Regions from separate parts of the Corynebacterium glaucum genome, predicted to be linked through region 3. Evidence: predicted binding sites of a transcription regulator. Region 3 holds the regulator's gene; each other region holds the start of a gene.
What was found. The regulator LexA, encoded in region 3, represses DNA repair genes until DNA is damaged. The targets are predictions, from matches to a motif close to CGAACANNTGTTCG.

Region 1 (3,272 bases), 830 kb from region 3:
CATCCTGCTCGTAGTGTTTCGCGACGAGCTGCCGTTTCTTGGCCAAGCTTGGGAGACGCTCGCGGACGCTGAGCCCCTGCCAGTTCTGGCTGCGGTCTTTACCGCCAACCTCGCGCTCGCGGCGATGTCCGGCGTGATGCAGCTTCTGCTGAACACTGGTGCGAGAATTGCGAACCCGGCCAACACCAACGCCATCGTTTACGCGTCAAACGCTTGGTCAACGACGGTGCCGGGCGGTCCGGCGATCTCGGCGTGGCTGACGTTTAGGGTACACCGCTCGTGGGGCGCCTCGGTTGGGCTGTGCGGCTGGTTCTTTGTGATTTCCGGCGCGCTATCGACGGTGTGGATGGGGGTCATCGGTCTCGTCGCCGTGCTGTTTCTCGGCGCTGACCTTTCGGTACGGACGCTGCTGGCCAGCTTCGCCATCGCGGCCGCCACCATCGCTGCAGTGTTCTGGGCCACCCGCAACCCGGCCGTGCTGAAGCGCTGGGTCGGCTTCCTGCCGGACAAGGTGCGGGCACGCATTGAAACGGTGGTGGACCAGGTCGCGGCGATCCGCATGGGCGCGGGTGAATTCATCGCAGCCGCCACGTTGTCGCTGCTCAACCGCCTGTTCGATCTGTGCACCATGCTGCTCGCCGTGTACGCGGTCGGCGGGCAGAGTGGCATTTCCGTGATGGGGGTTGCGCTCGCGTACATCGTGACCAAGCTCGCCGGCGCTGCCCAAATCACACCGGGCGGAGTGGGCACGGTCGAGCCGGTCCTGGCAGGCATGCTTGTCGCAGGGGGCTTATCGCTTGCCGACGCCACCGCCGCCACCGTCATCTACCGCGCCATCTCCTTCGCCCTGATCACCCTCATCGGCTGGAGCATCTACGCACTGGTCTACGCTGGGCGCGGTTTCATGCTGGGCAGGAAATAGCCGTTAGCATGCAGGTATGAGCAATCGCTTAACGACGAAACCTTCCACCCGCAAACCCATTTCCACCCCTGTCGCGATCGGCGCCGACCTTGTCGCAATCGCGGTTTTCGCTTTGCTGGCGCGAGCGGCGCATCAGTCCGAAGACATGCCGTTCAATTTCTCCGGGTGGCTGTCCACCGTGTGGCCGTTCGCGCTGGGCGTCGTGCTCGGTTGGCTGATCGTGCGGCAGAACCGCGGCGGCTTCATCTGGGCAATCACCGCTATTACCGGTTTGGTGATTTGGGGTTTCCGCAATCAGTCAGTACCACACTGGTCCTTCGTCATCGTCGCGACCGTGATGAGCGCGCTGCTGATGCTGGGCTGGCGCGCAGTGGCCCGGAAACTCTAGACGTTTTCGGACAGTTTTCGTATGATTTGCTTGCGCCTTGAGTCGCTCACCCGTACTTTCTGGTGGACAGTTTCTATACCGACTCGATTTCTCCAGGGTTACCTCTTGTATATCGTACACATATTCTATATGATATGCGGTAACAAAGGGGGATCAAATGAAAACTACCGAAACGGTTGCGCCGCGCTTCCGCACCCAACGTCCTGGTGATCTGCGAAGCTCTGCAGCCCAGCATGTGCGGGAAGCGTATTGGTCTCTCTTTTCGGTGTACGCCGAACCCGGTGCTTCGGTTGAGGATTTCCACCTCGAGGCCGAGCAGATTAAGGCTGCAACCGGATGGTCCAAAGGGTTCGTTGAAAACGCGATCTTCGCCCACGCACGTTTGCAGCAGCTCCCCATACTCCGGGCACTGCAGGCTGAGACGCACCTGTTGGACATGAGCCACCTATCAGCCATCGACTCGGTGCTCGACGAGCTCGGCCCTGACATTGCACCGGAAATCTTCGCTGAGTTCGATGAGCTGCTTGCAGACATCTTCACTCCTAGCCGAGTCGACCAGCAGATTCCACACAGGACCCTGGTCACGCGGCGCATGCGCGAGTTGATCAAGCGCATTGACCCAGCCCGTGCCTACGATCCGAAGAAGCGGAAGGCCCGCAGCCAGGACACCGCAGATTCCGTGAACTTTGAGACGTTTTCCAACGCAGGCGTCGTCAAGGGTGCGATGGAACTGGTGACCGATACTGTGACTGCTTACCGCATCCGCCAGCACCTTCTTGCCACGGCTCGGGAACACTCGATGCAAATGGTGGACGCGGCGGTCAAACTCCTTACCGGAGAGATCGCGCCAAGCGCGAAGCCTACGCTCAACATCTTCGCTCCGCGCGACCGCCAGGCCGGTGAGCCTGCGTATATCCCCGGGTTCGGTTGGACTGGGCCGGAGGACACCGTTGCGCTGGACGACTGGCTCGAGAAAGTTTCGCCGAAAGTTCTAGATCTTGACGACGCTGCCACAGTGAGCACAAGCAGCTACACTCCCACCGCCGGCATGCGTGCGTTCGTTACAGCGCGGGATGGGACCTGCATTTTCCCGGGTTGTACGAGACCGGCTGAGCGCTGTCAGCTGGATCACCGGGTGCCTTTCGACGAAGACGGCCCCACCACCGCGTCGAACTTGTTCTCACTCTGTCAACATCACCACAACATGAAGACAGATAAACGCGCCTTCTATGTCCACGACCCCGACACCAACACAATCATCTGGCTGTTCGCTGACGGTACATACGAAATCTCCGCGTGCGAAGGCATACTTTTCGACGAACTCACGCCCACCAGTCCCCGCTGGCGCTCAAGTCTGGACTCCATCAGCCGAACTAAAGCTCTCGCTGCGGAGTTTTACGCCAAAGGGCACAAAATCATGGATGAATTTGACAAGGATAAAGACCTCGAAACTGCAGAATGCCGAATCGAGGCCTTAGAGCAGGAATACGGGATGGAGTTCCCCATCAAGGCGGCGCTCCCCGATCCTGGGCCAGTTCCAGTGGAGCCGGATCACGGAGAACCCCCGTTCCCCGACCCACTGGAATGCGGATTTGAGTACAGCCCCGTCGAGCGGCATCTAGTCGCGCTGCTCGCCGCGGCTTAGGAAAAGATGGCGGCGAGAAAACTAGAAAGAAGAACCCCAAGCGTAGAGCGGGTTGCCGGAAAGCAAACCGTTCACAAACCAGACGGTCATGCTGAGGAGGTCACCGGAAATATCAAGCATCGAAGAAATCATGAAACTGAGCCTATCGTGAGAATCTAAAGGGGTGAAATCGTGTGCTTCTTTGGTAAGTCAAACTCGCGCTTGGTTTCCAGCTGACGCAGGGCGCGGCGCAGCGCCAATCGCGTTTCGCTCGGCTGGATCATTGCGTCGATGAACCCGCGCTCGGCTGCAACATACGGCGATGTCATGTTCTCGTC
Region 2 (3,272 bases), 250 kb from region 3:
TTTGTCGGTGGAGCGATTACAGTGCTTTCCGACGGCGGCTACGAGCCTGCAGAGATCCTCCAGTTCTTGTTCACGGAGGACGAATCCTTACCGGGTAGGCCGATTGACGCGCTGCATGGTCACGGTGCGCGCGAAGTGATCCGCCGCGCGCAAGCGATGGCATTTTAGTTAACTGCGTCGAGCGGTTGATTTGATCGCGAGTGTGCGCAGAATTTCTCCGACTTCGTCGCTGAGGGTGACGCTGTCGAGGTGAGCGAGACCGGAGGTGCTCAGTCGATCGATCTCCTCTTCGACCGCTTCCACAGCGCCGCTGCCCGCGATAATGGATGCAATTTCGTGTACAGCGTCGGGATCTTCGACAGTACCGATGCCGGCGCGCAGCTTAGCTGCCTGACCGGGGCTGGACTCATCTAGGAGCTTAAGTGCGGTGGCGTAAAGCACGGTCCGTTTGCCTTCGCGCAGGTCGTCGCCGGCGGGCTTACCGGTGATCGCTGAGTCGCCGAAGACCCCGAGCATGTCGTCGCGAAGCTGGAACGCCATCCCGATATCGCGACCGTAGCCTCGAAACGCCTCGATGATGGCGTCTGTTGCTCCGGCCAAGGCCGCGCCCAGGTGCAACGGACGCTCGATGGTGTAGGCCGCGGTCTTGTAGCGGTTGACCGTATTCGCCGCTTCGGCCGACTCGCTTCCCTCAGCTTCCAGCATGATGTCGAGGAGCTGGCCTCCAATGACTTCAGTGCGCATGCCCTGCCATGGCTCTGCTGCGCGATCAAGCGCGGCGTTCGACACACCAGACGACCGCCACATGTCCTCCGCCCAGACCAGGGCAAGATCACCGATGAGAATTGCAGCGTGCTCGCCGAACGCCGGCGAACTGCCCAAGAAATCGCGCTCCTGGTGCTCTGCCTCAATAGCTCGATGCACCGTTGGTTGTCCACGGCGGGTATCAGAGGCATCGATGATGTCATCGTGAATGAGTGCGCAGGCTTGGATGAACTCTAGAGCGCTGACTGCGCGCAACACGGACTGCGGATCCTCTTCGCCTTTCTCGAGTCCGCCGCCGCCGACGAACCCTGCCCACCCATACAGCGGACGGATTCGCTTGCCTCCTCCGAGCACGAATTGCTCGAGGTACGAGACCGACTTCTGGAAAGGTGAACCCAGCGCGGCCACCTCGGGTGCGCGGTAGGAGAAGTACTCAGCAAGCTGGGCGTTGACAGCTGCCGGAACCTCAACGAGGTCGACACTGCGGTAATCCACAAGTGCTCCTTTATATGTAGAGGCGCAGATAGTGCGCTATTCGGCCACCTACCCTACAGTGAAGCTATTTCTTGGGTGAGAGCGGTAGCGGTCGACCGAGGATGGCGAATGGACGGTGGTCGCCGGGATAAAGGTAGTCGCGCGCGATGTCGGTGAACCCGAACTTGCGGTACAGCCCAAACGCGCTATTCGCTTCACCATCCACTTCCGGCGTAGAGAGCAGTGCCCACTCGGCGGGGGCCAGGCGTAGCAGTTCCGTTAGAAGTGCGGCGCCGATACCATGGCCCTGGCGAGACGACGAGACATGGATCTCGGCGATTTCGAAGTAGCTGTTGAGGATCTGCTGGCGCTGCTCAGTGATGCCGCCAGATTGTCGCATGCTGCGAAGTAGTTGCCGGTCCCACCAACGCTCGCGGGTGCCAAGAAAACCGTAGGCAACGCCGACAACATTTTCCTGCTCCTCTGCTGCGATTGCGGTGAAGCCTTCCCACATGATTTCTCGGCGCCAAACGTTGATGCGCTGTTGTCGTATAGATGGGTCGTAACCCATGGCTTCTAGATAGATGTCGACCAGGTCGGGTGCCAGCATTGTAAATTCGGCTGGGCTAAGGCGACGGATTTCAACGGTCACCCCATCACCTAACCACGATGAGTGGGGATGTGTGGTATTTAAACGATTCGAAAACATGTTCTATAGAGCCGCACGGAATGTCGAACGGATGTTTTAGGTTCAGGTGCAACAAATCTGAACGCACACAAAGGGGAAAACATGGGCAGCATTGTTTCGGCAACCACTCGGGCAACGTATGGCGCTATTGCATCACTTTCGCGCAGGGACCAGTTCTTGGCCTCTGCGGAGACGTTGATTGCTGCGGCTCACGATGAGATCGAGGCGGGGCAATTTGATCTCGCCCTAGAAAATGCGTACCGAGGCGCGCTCCGAGTTGCCGGTGCGGCCAACGCCGATTCGCCGGACTTACGGAAGCGTAAACGGCACCCGTCCAGCGCGTGGGAGAAACTGGCGCTTACGGGCGATGATGGGAAGCGCTGGGCGGCACGGTTCCAGACTTACTCTCGGACGAGAGGTCGTGTCGCATCTGGTATTGATACTGCCCCCGATCCGAAACTGGTTCTTCGGTTACTTGCAGACGTCGAGGAGTTCTATAGGGATGTCCATCCGGTGGATCTGCCCCTAGTTGCATAGCCGAGACTGTAAAGGGACGTTTGGTGGGAAGGGCGAATCCCAGGACGAATATCAGTGGCGGGAACAAAACCGATACTATGGCCGTTATTAGGGAAACAATGTCCGCCCATTAGCTGTGGAGTAAACCAGTGTCTCTTTCTGAGCAGGAGCAGCAAGCGCTACGCGAGATCGAGCAATCGTTGCTTGCAGAGGATCCGAAGTTCGGAAGCGATGTCGCCCACGAGGTTGGATTCAGCGACGCGCCGCGAACCGGCCAGCTCACGATGCGCAGCGTCGCTCTCATGGTACTCGGCCTCGTGCTGCTGATTGGCGGTGTTGCACTTGCGTCGATGAGCATGTGGGCAATCGTGATCAGCGTGCTCGGTTTCGGGGTGATGATGGCTGGCGGTGTCATGGCCCTGCGTGCCCCGGTGTCGAATCCCGGGTCAAGTCGGGTTGCGTCGACAGGGGAGCGGCAGCGATCCCAGCGCAGTGTCGCGATGGAAGAGAACTTCCGTCGCCGTTTCGAAGATCGCCAATAGGTAAGGCTGTAGGCAAAGTGCCCCTCCGATTCGGAGGGGCATTTTTTCGTGCCCTCTTCAGGGCTCCCACTTTCACCCACCTTCTTCACCCACCGCGCCCCACTGCAACAATATTGCCAGGTCGGGCGGCGTAGGGGTTGTGGAGGCTGGGTGGGTAGGGCTGATGCGTCGTTGATTTTGTGTGAATAAAGGGGTTCAAGTTAGGCGAGAGACGAAAATTGTGGAAAATCTCCCCACGACTATCATGGCTTTTCACCTGCGGAGATTCTGAAATGTGCGGAGAATTT
Region 3 (3,272 bases):
TGGCGAATCGAGGAGTTGCGGGTCAGCCTTTTCGCGCAGCGCTTGGGCACCCCCCAGCCCGTAAGCCAGCGGCGCATCGAAAAGATGGTGGACAAGCTCGCTTAGAAGTCTTCGCGGTCGCGGCGGCGCATTAGCCTGATTTCGGATTCGAAGTCGTCCGCGCTCTCGAAAGACTTGTAAACCGAGGCGAAGCGGAGATACGCGACTTCGTCGAGAGCCCGCAGCGGTTCTAGCACCGCAAGACCGATTTGGTTTGCTGGCACCTGCGAACTGCCTTGCGCACGCACGGCTTCTTCGACCTGTTGCGCGAGACGTTTCAGCGCGTCATCAGACACGTCGCGTCCCTGACACGCTCGCCGCACACCGACGATGAGCTTATCTCGATCGAACGGCTCGCTCACTCCGTTGCGCTTCACGACGGTCAACACCGCTTTTTCTACGGTGGTGAAACGGCCACCACATTCGGTGCACTCTCGCCTGCGACGAATTGCAGAACCCGCATCCACGGTGCGGGAGTCGGTGACCCGGGATTGCTCATGGTGGCAGAACGGACAGAACACGGTTCACACATCCCATATGTTGCGGCGGTCATGGTTCTGGCGTCAGCTTACTGCAGCGACACCACGATCCGGGCTAGCGAGCCTGTGCAACCTACACATCCGCTGCGATCCGGGCGCTCTGAGCCGGGCCCACTGAGGTCGGCTCCTCCGCGTTGAAGACGCCGCCGAAAATCGATCCCACGGCCAAAGCCGCGGTCATCATGATGCCTAGCAAGAGGTTGTCCCGACGCTCTTGCGCCAGTTCGAAACGTTGTGCAGACGTGTCCGAGGCTACCAAATGCTCCCCTGGATTACGTCCGGGTGTTCGATACGACCTGACGAGCGGCCTTGCGCAATGCCGCCCAGCGAGTGAGCTGTCGTAGTTGGCAACATCCCAAACCTCCGCCGTGCGTCCCAGGGTGCAAACGCCGCTATCGATGGTGTTGTTGCTGTTAACGGGGCGGGTGACGATAGTCATGGTGTAGTCCTTTCCTTGGTGTGGAGCTCACTGTATTGGTCGCCCCCAACACACTCTGCCCGAATGCGATAGTGTGTTCGAACGATTGCATGTTCGATATATAGCACCCGCCGTTGACGCTGTCCACTCCCTCTTGAAGAATATCGAACATATTTGCTCACTGTGCTACTTTTGACCCGAAGCACATCGCCAGCAAGGAAGGTGCCATGGCACGCAAGAAGACCGACCCGAACAACCTGGACATGAGCGCACTCTCGGACCGCCAGCGCCGCATTCTGCAGGTAATCCAGGACGCTGTGGTGCTTCGCGGTTACCCGCCGAGCATCCGTGAGATCGGAGATGCCGCAGGCCTACAGTCGACATCTTCAGTGGCCTACCAACTCAAGGAGCTGGAGAAGAAGGGGTTTCTCCGCCGCGATCCGAACAAGCCGCGCGCCGTCGACCTTCGCCACCTCCCCGAGACCGCACCTAAGTCGGGAACCCGCAAAGCCTCAAAGCCGCAGGATGCCCCTGATGAGGCATCGACTCCACGATTCATTCCGGTGGTGGGCCAGATTGCCGCCGGTGCCCCAATTCTCGCCGAAGAGAATGTGGAGACGTACTACCCGATGCCCGAAGAGCTGCTTGGCGACGGCGATTTGTTCATGCTGAAGGTCGTGGGCGACTCCATGGTTGATGCGGCGATTCTGGACGGCGACTGGCTTGTGGTTCGCTCCCAGCCGGTTGCAGAGGAGGGTCAGATCGTCGCGGCACTTATCGACGGCGAGGCGACGGCCAAGGTGTTCCACAAAGACTCGACCGGCGTTTGGCTACTGCCGCGCAACGATGCATTCTCGCCGATTAAGGGCGATGACGCAGAGATCATGGGGCTCGTCATCTCCGTCTTCAGGTCGCTGTAGCCGCCCGCTCACAGCCGCTGAATTCCCTCTTTCGGGGGAAACGGATATAAACCCATGCGAACGGGCACCCCGTGTCTGGGATGATGTGAGGAATGGCCACTTCCGGTCAGAACAACTCCCACACCCACATCTGGAGGTGCCCGTTTTGTATGCCGAGGAACGGCGTCGTCAGATTGCCTCCCAGACTGCAGTCGAAGGCCGCGTCAACGTCACGGAGCTCGCATCGAAGTTTGACGTCACTGCCGAGACAATCCGCCGCGACCTCGCGGCGCTGGACAACGATGGCGTAGTGCAGCGGGTGCACGGCGGCGCGGTAGCGAACCAGGCGTTTTTGACTACCGAGTTCCCGCTCGATGCCCGCTACCGCTCCTCAACCGACGCCAAGCAGGCGATCGCACGCGCAGCACTGCAGTTTCTCCCGGATCAGCCGGGTGGTGGAATTTTCCTCGATTCCGGCACCTCAATCAACGCTCTTGCCAATCTCGCAGCTACGCAGCCAAATGCCAAAACCTGGTCGATCGTGACCAACTCACTGCCTACGGCCCTCGATCTTTCCACCGCCGGCCTAGATAGCGTGCAGCTGCTCGGCGGTACTGTACGAGCGATCACACAAGCCGTAGTTGGAGATACCGCACTTCGAACACTCGCCCTCATGCGGGCGGATGTCGCCTTTATCGGCACCAACGCGCTGACGGTCGATCATGGTCTCTCTACTGCGGACGCCCAAGAAGCCGCAGTCAAGTCTTCGATGGTCACCAACGCAAGGAGGGTCGTGGTGTTATGCGATTCGACAAAGCTCGGCAATGACTACCTCGTGAGCTTCGCACCACTGGATGCCATCGATGTAGTAGTCACCGATGCCTCTGCCCCGACCTCCTTCGTAGCAGAACTTGGCGAGCGAGGAATCGAAGTAGTTCTAGCTAAAGAAGTGGACTAAACCACACATACCCAAACAGCGGTATGTGAGACCTTGTTTGAACCATGCTTGAACCTTGCCAAAACGGGCACACTCGGACATACTGGGTGGTGAAGGCAACACCGGCGCGAAGTTTGTGATGCAGGGGTTGCCAAGGGCTAATGAAGTACGGAGCGCAGATGATTCTCACGCTGACCCCCAATCCGAGTATCGATGCCACCCTGGACATCGGCCAGTTAGAACGCGGGGCGGTGGTTCGAGCCACCAGTGCACGCAGAGAAGCCGGGGGCAAAGGCATCAATGTCGCCCACTGTGTGCACAAAGCCGGCCACCCGACCCTTGCGATCGCCCCGTGTGGCGCTGACGATCCTTTTGAGCTCGCGGTGCGTGGCATCGGAGTTGCCTTTACCCCGGTCCGTATCGACGGGCAGGTTCGCACC

Region 1: CGLAUT_RS11155 (HNH endonuclease signature motif containing protein) is a predicted target of LexA. The motif match lies at 1,424-1,437, and genes of this name have one in related genera.
Region 2: CGLAUT_RS08285 (SAV_6107 family HEPN domain-containing protein) is a predicted target of LexA. The motif match lies at 1,940-1,953, and genes of this name have one in related genera.

What each region holds. Positions count from the first base shown of each region.
Region 1 covers NZ_CP047358.1:2,297,241-2,300,512, forward strand. Annotated here, with positions in the region: gene CGLAUT_RS11145 (lysylphosphatidylglycerol synthase transmembrane domain-containing protein) at 1-922, shown strand, start outside; gene CGLAUT_RS11150 (DUF3054 domain-containing protein) at 939-1,310, shown strand; gene CGLAUT_RS11155 (HNH endonuclease signature motif containing protein) at 1,468-2,955, shown strand; gene CGLAUT_RS11160 (acyl-CoA carboxylase subunit beta) at 3,111-3,272, opposite strand, start outside.
Region 2 covers NZ_CP047358.1:1,713,181-1,716,452, reverse strand. Annotated here, with positions in the region: gene CGLAUT_RS08300 (Rv2175c family DNA-binding protein) at 1-168, shown strand, start outside; gene CGLAUT_RS08295 (polyprenyl synthetase family protein) at 169-1,260, opposite strand; gene CGLAUT_RS08290 (GNAT family N-acetyltransferase) at 1,325-1,891, opposite strand; gene CGLAUT_RS08285 (SAV_6107 family HEPN domain-containing protein) at 2,030-2,464, shown strand; gene CGLAUT_RS08280 (DUF3040 domain-containing protein) at 2,593-2,985, shown strand.
Region 3 covers NZ_CP047358.1:1,464,792-1,468,063, forward strand. Annotated here, with positions in the region: gene hrpA (ATP-dependent RNA helicase HrpA) at 1-105, shown strand, start outside; gene nrdR (transcriptional regulator NrdR) at 102-560, opposite strand; gene CGLAUT_RS07130 (hypothetical protein) at 652-1,017, opposite strand; gene lexA (transcriptional repressor LexA) at 1,224-1,916, shown strand; gene sugR (transcriptional regulator SugR) at 2,062-2,853, shown strand; gene CGLAUT_RS07145 (1-phosphofructokinase family hexose kinase) at 3,012-3,272, shown strand, end outside.